DNA from 3 places in the Vibrio taketomensis genome. Region 1 is predicted to be linked to each of the others. Evidence: predicted binding sites of a transcription regulator. Region 1 holds the regulator's gene; each other region holds the start of a gene.
The links. Region 1 encodes PurR, which represses purine synthesis genes. Its sites were predicted from a motif close to TNANGNAAACGTTTNCNTNA; they were not measured.
Positions count from the first base shown of each region.

Region 2: the regulator PurR is predicted to act here: its motif matches at 1,864-1,883, upstream of purM (phosphoribosylformylglycinamidine cyclo-ligase).
Region 3: the regulator PurR is predicted to act here: its motif matches at 1,188-1,207, upstream of Vt282_RS17700 (NupC/NupG family nucleoside CNT transporter).

Region 1 is NZ_AP019649.1:988,897-992,079, reverse strand. Features, by position in the region: gene torD (molecular chaperone TorD) at 202-855, shown strand; gene purR (HTH-type transcriptional repressor PurR) at 1,061-2,065, shown strand; cyclic di-GMP riboswitch class I at 2,214-2,311, shown strand; gene Vt282_RS04600 (TfoX/Sxy family DNA transformation protein) at 2,424-3,017, shown strand; gene Vt282_RS04595 (TVP38/TMEM64 family protein) at 3,147-3,183, shown strand, end outside.
Region 2 is NZ_AP019649.1:772,761-775,943, forward strand. Features, by position in the region: gene purN (phosphoribosylglycinamide formyltransferase) at 113-754, opposite strand; gene purM (phosphoribosylformylglycinamidine cyclo-ligase) at 757-1,797, opposite strand; gene upp (uracil phosphoribosyltransferase) at 1,977-2,603, shown strand; gene rluF (23S rRNA pseudouridine(2604) synthase RluF) at 2,756-3,183, opposite strand, start outside.
Region 3 is NZ_AP019650.1:869,319-872,501, reverse strand. Features, by position in the region: gene Vt282_RS17710 (hypothetical protein) at 267-593, shown strand; gene Vt282_RS17705 (hypothetical protein) at 656-877, opposite strand; gene Vt282_RS17700 (NupC/NupG family nucleoside CNT transporter) at 1,386-2,594, shown strand; gene pepT (peptidase T) at 2,777-3,183, shown strand, end outside.

The sequences.
Region 1 (3,183 bases):
GTATTCTATTCATATGTCGTAACATTTCTAGTATTTATTACATTAAAATCAAGAAAGATGATTTTTATTGATTCAAGACAACCCTAGCTCATCGGTTAACAATTTGCCATTTTAAGACTCATTTAGTCACAATAGGCATTATCGTTATTCATTTTTCTTCGCTAAAATATAAATAGAACACAAACTTGGAGCATTATTTAGATGCAAGAACTCAAAGCGTTTAACGAAAAGCGTGCAGAAATTTACTGGTGGTTTTCTAGTTTATTTGCCAAAGAGCTGACCGAAGCTGAATTGGATCAATACCAAAGCGCTGAAATTCGTGGCTTTTTATCTGGCCTAGGCGAAAACCCAACCCTTAAACCATCTGTTGATCGCCTAGTCGACGCGCTTAACCGCCAAATTGACCGTGAAGATGGCCAACTTGAACTCGCCGCTGACTTCTGCGATCTGTTCCTGAAATCAGATAAAGAGTCTGCTTTGCCATATGCTTCGATGTATGTCGGCACAACAGGTCTTCTACATGATGAGCCAGCCAAAGAAATGGAAGCGCTGCTTGCAGAACATGGCGTGGCAATCAATCAAAGTTTGAATGAGCCTGCGGATCATATCGCTATTGAACTCGACCTGCTGGGCAATATGATTATTCGCACTAACGAGCTTGAGCAAGAAGGCCATTTTGAAGATGCGCTGATTGAACAAGAGGCGTTTATTCGCCGTTATATTCTAAATTGGGTACCTAAGTTCGCCGCGAAAAGCCAAGCACTTGACTCATTTGGTTTCTATTCAGCCGTCACTTCATTGCTTGTTGCGTTCCTTGAACTCGACTGTAACTATTTGGCCGGCGAAGCGGAATAGCATACACGCCCCAAGCTGCGATGATGGTTTTTCATTTGCTACCAGCGTCAATGCGGTCTAAAATCGTCATCGCAAACGATAAATTAATATAACTTAAGTACAAACCGCTGCTCTCAAGCGGTTTTTGTATTTCTAATACTTACTGCCAATTTATTCCCAATAATGTGAATAGCGGATGTGGCAGCGATAGATAGGATCATACCTTATGGCCACTATAAAAGATGTTGCGCGCTTAGCTGGCGTATCGACAACAACTGTATCGCACGTGATTAATAAAACGCGCTTTGTTGCTGAAGCAACACAAGAACGTGTAATGGAAGCGGTTACAGAGCTAAACTACGCACCAAGCGCAGTCGCTCGCAGTCTAAAATGTAATAGCACACGCACTATCGGTATGCTAGTAACGCAATCAACTAACCTGTTCTTTTCTGAAGTCATTGATGGTGTTGAGAGCTACTGCTACCGCCAAGGTTACACGCTAATTCTTTGTAATACGGGTGGTATCTACGAGAAGCAACGTGACTACATTCGCATGCTAGCGGAAAAACGTGTCGACGGTATTTTGGTAATGTGTTCAGACCTAACCGAAGAACTGAGCGAAATGCTAGACCGCCATAAAGACATTCCTAAAGTGGTTATGGACTGGGGCCCAGAGAGCTCTCAAGTCGATAAGATCATCGACAACTCAGAAGAAGGTGGCTACCTAGCGACCAAATACCTCATTGAGCATGGTCACAAAGATATCGCATGTTTAAGTGGTCACTTCGAAAAAGCCGTTTGCCAAGAGCGTATTCAAGGCTTTAAACGTGCGATGACAGAAGCAGACCTTACGGTTAATGAAGATTGGATTCTTGAAGGTAACTTTGAGTGTGACACTGCCGTGCTTGCCGCTGACCAAATCGTTGCAATGGACAAGCGTCCTACGGCAATTTTCTGTTTTAACGATACCATGGCACTTGGTCTAATGAGTCGCCTACAGCAAAAAGGCATTCGTATTCCAGAAGATATGTCGGTGATCGGTTACGACAACATCGAGTTGGCAGAGTACTTCTCTCCACCGCTAACAACGGTTCACCAACCAAAACGTCGTGTAGGTAAAAACGCGTTTGAAATCCTACTTGAGCGCATCAAAAATAAAGAACACGATAAGCGAGTTTTTGAAATGCATCCAGAAATCGTTGAGCGCTCTACGGTTAAGAAAATTAACTAACTCGATGATTAATAAAACAATAGCTGATGGTCTCACCATCAGCTATGTTACATTTCAGACTTTATTCTTGCATTAAGATCACAATTCTTCCATAGTATGCTGATACTTCTTACAAGAAGTATTTTAATCTTTAGCAAAGCAAATTAAGTCACGCACAGGGCAAACCATTCTGAAAAGATGGGACGCAAAGCCACCGGCCTAAATATTCATGATTCAACATGACTGTATGGTAGCGGGGTTGCCGATGGTAGAAATGCACACGTTAACTGATTAACCTCCAGATACCTGCATTACCTGCTATTCTCTCGGACCTGATTTGGTGGCGTATTAACATACACATACACCGAGAAAGTACTGAATGGATAAACCAATACTGAAAGACTCAATGAGGCTATTTGAGCCACTAGGTCGCATTAAATCTCGCTCTATGTTTGGTGGGTTTGGGATTTTCGCAGACGAAACCATGTTTGCCCTAGTCGTACACAATAAGCTTCATATCCGTGCTGACAGCACTTTAAGAAAACAATTTAAGCAACTGGGTTTTGAACCTTATATTTATCACAAACGCGGTTTCCCTGTTGTCACCAAGTACTTCGCACTCAGTGAAGAATGGTATAACGACAGTGAAAAAGCCCTTGAGATAGCTCGAGCTGCGCATGCCAGAGCGCAAGTAGAAAAGTCTTCTCAAGCTGAAACAAAACCAACCCGTATTAAAGATTTACCTAATTTACGTCTAGCGACTGAACGTATGCTTAAAAAAGCAGGCATTGAAGACGTTCAGCAGCTACATCAAACTGGCTCTCTAGAGGCGTTTAAAGCGATTCGTAACTCTCATACTAGTGAGGTTAGCCTCGAGCTTCTTTGGTCGCTTGAGGGCGCGATACAGGGCACCCATTGGTCTGTTGTCCCCCTAGCCCGCCGAGAGGAATTGCTCGCACGCTTACAGCACTAACTTAATCTAGCCAGCGATCTCGCTGGCTTTTTTTTGAAAGTTTTTCGCGACTTATAAGTTCTTATATTTCATCAACGCAGCAAATTTAGATACTAAGCTTAATACAGGCTAGGTATAAGGAGAGCAAAGATGAACAAGAAACTGATTTTTGGCCTGTTGCTAATAG
Region 2 (3,183 bases), 220 kb from region 1:
TTGAGAAATGAGAGTTTAGAATTGAAAATTGGTGGGAGAAAAATGAAAGAGCCGAAAAGTTATCCCTCTCGGCTCTAATATTTCAATCTTAGCGTTCTATATTCTAGAATAGTTATTCCGCAGCGTAACCATACATGCCAAGTAGCTCGCCATCGAGGTAAGCACTTTTGCCATCACGCATTTCTAAGCGACCTTCAACAAACCACTTGGCGACCATCGGATAGATACGGTGCTCTTGGTTTTGTACTCGCTCAGTGAGGGTTTCTACCGTGTCTTCATCAAAGATCGGCACTTTAGCTTGCAAAATTACCGGGCCGCCATCGAGTTGTTCGGTGACAAAGTGGACGCTGGTGCCGTGTTCTTCATCTCCCGCATGAATGGCGCGCTGGTAGGTGTTTAGCCCCGGGTATTTAGGTAGCAGAGAAGGGTGAATATTGATCATGCGGCCCATATAGTGGCGAACAAATTCACCACTGAGAATACGCATAAAGCCAGCAAGAATGATCAAGTCTGGCTTAAATTCATCCATTTGACGCATCAATTCATGATCATAAGCATCACGAGTATCGAATGCTTTAGTATCAAGGAAGATGCCCGCCGCACCTGCGTTTTTGGCGCGCTCTAGCGCATAGGCTTCCGCTTTATTTGAAAATACAGCGGTTACCTTGCCATCTTTGATGGTGGTTGTGCACGCATCAATAATGGCTTGCAGGTTGGTGCCATTTCCGGAAACTAAAACAACAATACTCTTCATACTTAGTTAATCTCTACTTGCTCTTCACCAGCTTGTGCGGGTGCGATAGTACCGATAACCCATGCTTTCTCGCCTTCTTGCTCGAGCAGTTTTACCGCAGCTTCTGCTTGGTCTGCAGGAAGAGCGACGATTAAACCCACACCGCAGTTAAAGGTGCGGTACATTTCGTGGGTAGTGACGTTACCTTGCTGCTGCAACCATTTGAAGATCACTGGCCATTCCCAACTCGTACCATCGATCACCGCTTTTGTACCTTCAGGTAGCACGCGGGGAATGTTTTCCCAGAAGCCGCCGCCAGTGATGTGTGAAATCGCATGAATGTCGTGTTGCTCAATCATTTTAAGTGCAGACTTAATGTAGATCTTGGTTGGCTCCAGTAAATGTTCACCAATCGTACGACCTTCAAGTTCTTGGTTTTTATCGGCACCAGAGACTTCAAGGATTTTGCGTACTAGCGAGTAACCATTTGAGTGAGGGCCACTTGAACCTACCGCAATCAGTGCATCACCTGCTGCTACTTTAGTGCCATCGATGATGTCGGCTTTTTCTACTACGCCAACACAGAAGCCTGCAACATCATAGTCTTCACCTTCGTACATACCCGGCATTTCAGCCGTTTCACCACCAATCAGCGCACAACCGGCTTGAACACAACCATCAGCAATACCAGAGACGACATCTGCCGCAGTATCAACATCGAGTTTGCCTGTTGCATAGTAGTCAAGGAAGAATAGGGGTTCTGCACCTTGTACGATCAAATCGTTCACACACATTGCCACTAAATCGATACCGATGGTGTCATGTTTGTTCATATCCAACGCTAGACGGAGTTTGGTACCTACGCCGTCAGTGCCAGAAACTAACACAGGTTGCTTGTACTTGGTTGGCAGTTCACAAAGTGCACCAAAGCCACCAATACCGCCCATTACTTCAGGGCGACGAGTACGTTTTACGGCACCTTTAATACGATCAACAAGCGCATTACCTGCATCAATATCAACGCCAGCGTCTTTGTAGCTTAAAGAAGTGTTATTACCACTCACGGGAAGTCCTCGGTCTAGTCAGTCGGATATGAGAAATCGGCGCTATTCTAACAGTGGATAAAGTGCAATAGCAAACGTTTGCGCAAGTTTTTTATCTGACATTAGATCAAGAAATGCGGTACGAAATCGTTTATAATCTGAAGGTTTATTTGAAATTTACCCTATAGCCGGAGATGGACATGAAAGTTGTTGAAGTTAAACACCCTCTTGTTAAACATAAAATTGGTCTAATGAGAGAAGGTGACATCAGCACAAAACGCTTCCGTGAGTTAGCGACTGAAGTTGGTAGCCTACTGACTTATGAAGCGACTGCGGATTTTGAAACCGAGAAAGTAACCATTGATGGCTGGAACGGCCCAGTAGAAGTTGATCAAATCAAAGGTAAAAAAGTAACAGTAGTGCCAATCCTACGTGCTGGCCTTGGTATGATGGACGGCGTACTTGAGCACATGCCTAGTGCACGTATCAGCGTGGTAGGTATTTACCGTGATGAAGAAACGCTAGAGCCAGTTCCTTACTTCAACAAGCTGGCTTCAAACATCGACGAGCGTATCGCACTAGTGGTTGACCCAATGCTAGCGACGGGTGGTTCGATGATCGCAACTATCGATCTACTAAAAGAGAAAGGCTGTCAGGCAATTAAAGTACTTGTACTTGTTGCTGCGCCAGAAGGTATTGAAGCACTTGAACGTGCACACCCAGATGTTGAGCTTTACACTGCAGCTATCGACGAGAAGCTAAACGATAAAGGCTACATCGTACCTGGTCTAGGTGATGCAGGCGATAAGATCTTCGGTACTAAATAAGCCGAATTAATGAAAAGAGGAGCTTAAGCTCCTCTTTTTTGTGTTTAATTTCGCACGCTGCGTTTTGAGCGTCGAGCTGCTCTCAACTCTTATTGTCGCTTTTCTATTTTTTCAGACTCAAGGTTCCGCCAACACGTGAGGCAGAGCTTGGTTTATGCTCGCTTGGTTTGCGGTTCGTTGGTTTGGCATAATTTGGCTTTGAAGTGCTTGGCTTTCCGTGACCTTTTGTCGTAACTTGGCTTGCTATTGCTAGGTTTGCCATCACGGCCTTTAGCAAATTCACCATCACGTTTAGTTTGACCATAGCCTCTGCTGTCGTTGTCACGAGCTTTGTAGTTTGGCTTATCATTACGGCGCTCATCACGACGTGAGTCAAAACGCTCGTTACCACGTTCATTCGCTCGTTCATTATTGCGTCCGCTGTTGCGACCTTTGTTTGAGTTTGGCGCATGGCGGTATTCATCAGCATTGCGGCCTTTAAAGGTACGGGCAGTTTGATTACGACGAGCTGTCGAGCCTTGGTTTTCTTCACGGCTATCATAGAGCTTCGCATCAGTCGCTTTACGAATGCGTTGGCCTT
Region 3 (3,183 bases), on a different replicon from region 1:
TCGCTATACTCAATTTTCTCACATTTATCTTGAAACACCATTTGCATCAAAGGAAAGTAGTGCAGTGAAAAAGCTTTAGATCATTCATTTTTTGTATCAGTTTACTTCCGTTATCGGTTTTTGCGCTCACACTCTCGCAACAAGACGTTCAGCAGATAAAACAAGATATTCATACACTGCAATCAGCGATTGAGACTCACGATGTAGAAAGTGTTCTCAACCTAACTCATGATTCGATTTTCCAAAAAATGGCAAGCAGAGAAACAATGCAAGCCGTACTCGTTGAAACATATGGCAAGTTTGAGCAATTGCAAGTAAAGGTTCATGATTACCAAATTGGTGAATTCGGTCAGGCATATCAAGCCGGCGATGAAATTGCGATATTCGTACCGACTCAGACACTCATGGAAATTCAGCAGCAAAAGATTCAAAGTACGTCATATTTGCTGGCGTTGAAGAATAGAGCAGGTGAGTGGCACTACATTGATGGTTCGGCTTTCAAGCAAGACCCACTACAAATGTGGTTTTTAGTGCCAGACCTTCCGACAGATGTCGTTGTGCCGCCAAGCGAACATAAAGTGATTACTGAATAACAGTTATTTGCCGTGAATAAAAAAGAGCGTCCATTGGACGCTCGTTTTCAATGGAATTCTGGCTAAACATATTCATCGATGTGGTGCATTTTTTTGACCACATTTTCGCCTTGGTAAGTTTTTACCACGACACCGTCTTCATTGCGGATTTGAATTTGATTATGTTGATTGAGTGACGCGTGAAGGTTATCACTCTGATTTTTTAAGCTTTGATCAATGAATGCAGTCGCAGCTTTCAAATTATGCTGTATGTATGGCTTGTATATGGCGTTGTCGATTCTCATAAATTCACCAGCGATCGGCTGCTTTAACCGTATTGTGCTGAATATATCATCAACTTTTTAGATAAGCTATTGATGTTTAGTTGATGAACTTAAATTTTGAACCAAAAAGAGCCCCGAGACATACGGGGCAAGAAGGTTGTTGTAGTTGTATCTTAATGTATTACTGACGTTTGTTGTGAACGCAAGGAGATGCTCATTAACTTGTTTAACCTTAGAAATGAAGTTGAATATTCGCCAGTATGAATATCATTTTTAACCAATTCTTATAGTGAAATGTGATCTCGATTCAACAAATTAGGTGGTGGATTATGATGTAAAACGTTTGCGTGATTTTTTTATTCGGCTGAACGTTTGCGTGAAAAAATGTGATGATTATCTCGAAACTATCGCTATACTTGCCGCCCGGTTATGGGTGTTATCCTACCAATTACAAGCCGTCACATGGACGAGTGAATGACCCCAAGGACAGGACCAGCTGTTAATTCAATGCTTGTAAAGGTAATCATAAGTGAACGTAATTTTTGGTTTGATCGGTGTATTAGTCCTAATCGGATGTGCAGTGCTGTTATCTGAGAGTCGTAAGGCGATCAATTGGAAAACAGTTTCAAGGGCGTTGCTCTTGCAAGTAGGCTTTGCAGCCTTAGTACTTTATTTCCCGTGGGGGCAAGCTGCTCTGGGCAGTTTAAGTAATGGTGTTGCGGGTCTTCTTTCTTTTGCTGATGAAGGCATCAAATTCCTTTTCGGCGATCTCGCCAATTCTGGTTTCATTTTCGCAGTTCGCGTCCTTCCTATTATCATCTTCTTCAGTGCTCTAATTTCTGCTCTCTACTATCTTGGCATTATGCAAAAGGTCATCGAGTTTATCGGTGGTGGTATTCAGCGTTTCCTTGGTACCAGTAAAGCTGAGTCATTAGTGGCAACAGGCAACATCTTCCTATCTCAAGGTGAATCTCCTCTTTTAGTCCGTCCTTTCCTTTCACGTATGACTCGCTCTGAATTGTTTGTGGTTATGTCAGCAGGTATGGCATCGGTAGCAGGCAGTGTTCTAGGTGGTTACGCGGGTCTTGGCGTTGATCTAAAATATCTAATCGCAGCAAGTTTTATGGCTGCGCCAGGTAGCTTAATGATGGCAAAAATCATTGTTCCTGAGACAGGTGTTCCAGTTGATCAAACTGAGATCGAGATGGATAAAGCGCAAGATAGTAACGTGATTGACGCGCTAGCAAGCGGTGCGATGAACGGCATGAAAGTTGCGGTTGCTGTCGGTACCATGTTGATTGCGTTTGTGTCAGTAATCGCAATGGTTAACACTGGTCTTGAGAACCTTGGCGAATTAGCGGGTTTCTCTGGCATTACGTTGCAAGGTATCTTTGGTTACCTATTTGCACCACTTGCTTGGATTATTGGTGTACCAACAAACGAAGTGCTGATGGCGGGTTCGTACATTGGTCAGAAGATTGTAATGAATGAATTCGTTGCCTTCATTGACTTTGTTCAGCACAAGCAACAGCTTTCTGAGCTAACACAAGTTATCGTGACTTTCGCGCTTTGTGGTTTTGCTAATATTGGCTCAATTGCGATTCAGCTTGGTTCAATCGGTGTTATCGCACCAGACCGTCGCTCTGAAGTTGCAAATCTTGGTTTAAAAGCAGTAGCAGCTGGTACGCTTGCGAACCTAATGAGTGCATGCTTGGCGGGGATCTTCTTCCTACTGTAAATCGCTTACGTTTTTTGAAACGTCGTCTTGTACGGCGTTTTTTTTCATCTCAAGAAAACACGCAGACAAAAATAAACTGAAACTGGGTAATTTACTTACCTAAATCAAAGTAATTCGCCATTATCGCCCTAGTATTAACTGTCTTGGCGCAACAGTGCGCAGTTTTTAGAGAAGTTATAGTTATGGATAATCTAGTTTCCCGCTTTTTGCGTTATGTCGCTTTCGATACACAATCAAATCCAAGTAATCAGCAATGCCCGAGTAGTGAAGGGCAAATGACATTTGCCCTGTATCTAAAAAAAGAGCTTGAGCAGCTAGGTTTGAGTGATGTGTCATTAGATGAACATGGTTACCTAATGGCCCGCTTGCCGAGTAACGTGGAAACTCATGTTCCACCAATTGGTTTTATTGCACATATGGATACGGCTCCAGATGCTTCTGGGGAAAACGTCACCCCGCGTGTGGTTGAAAACTATCAAGGTGGCGTGATTACGCTGGGAACGAGTGGTGAACAGCTTTCTCCTGATCAATATCCGGATTTGAATTTGTTACGCGGTCACGATTTGATTGTAACGGACGGAACGACACT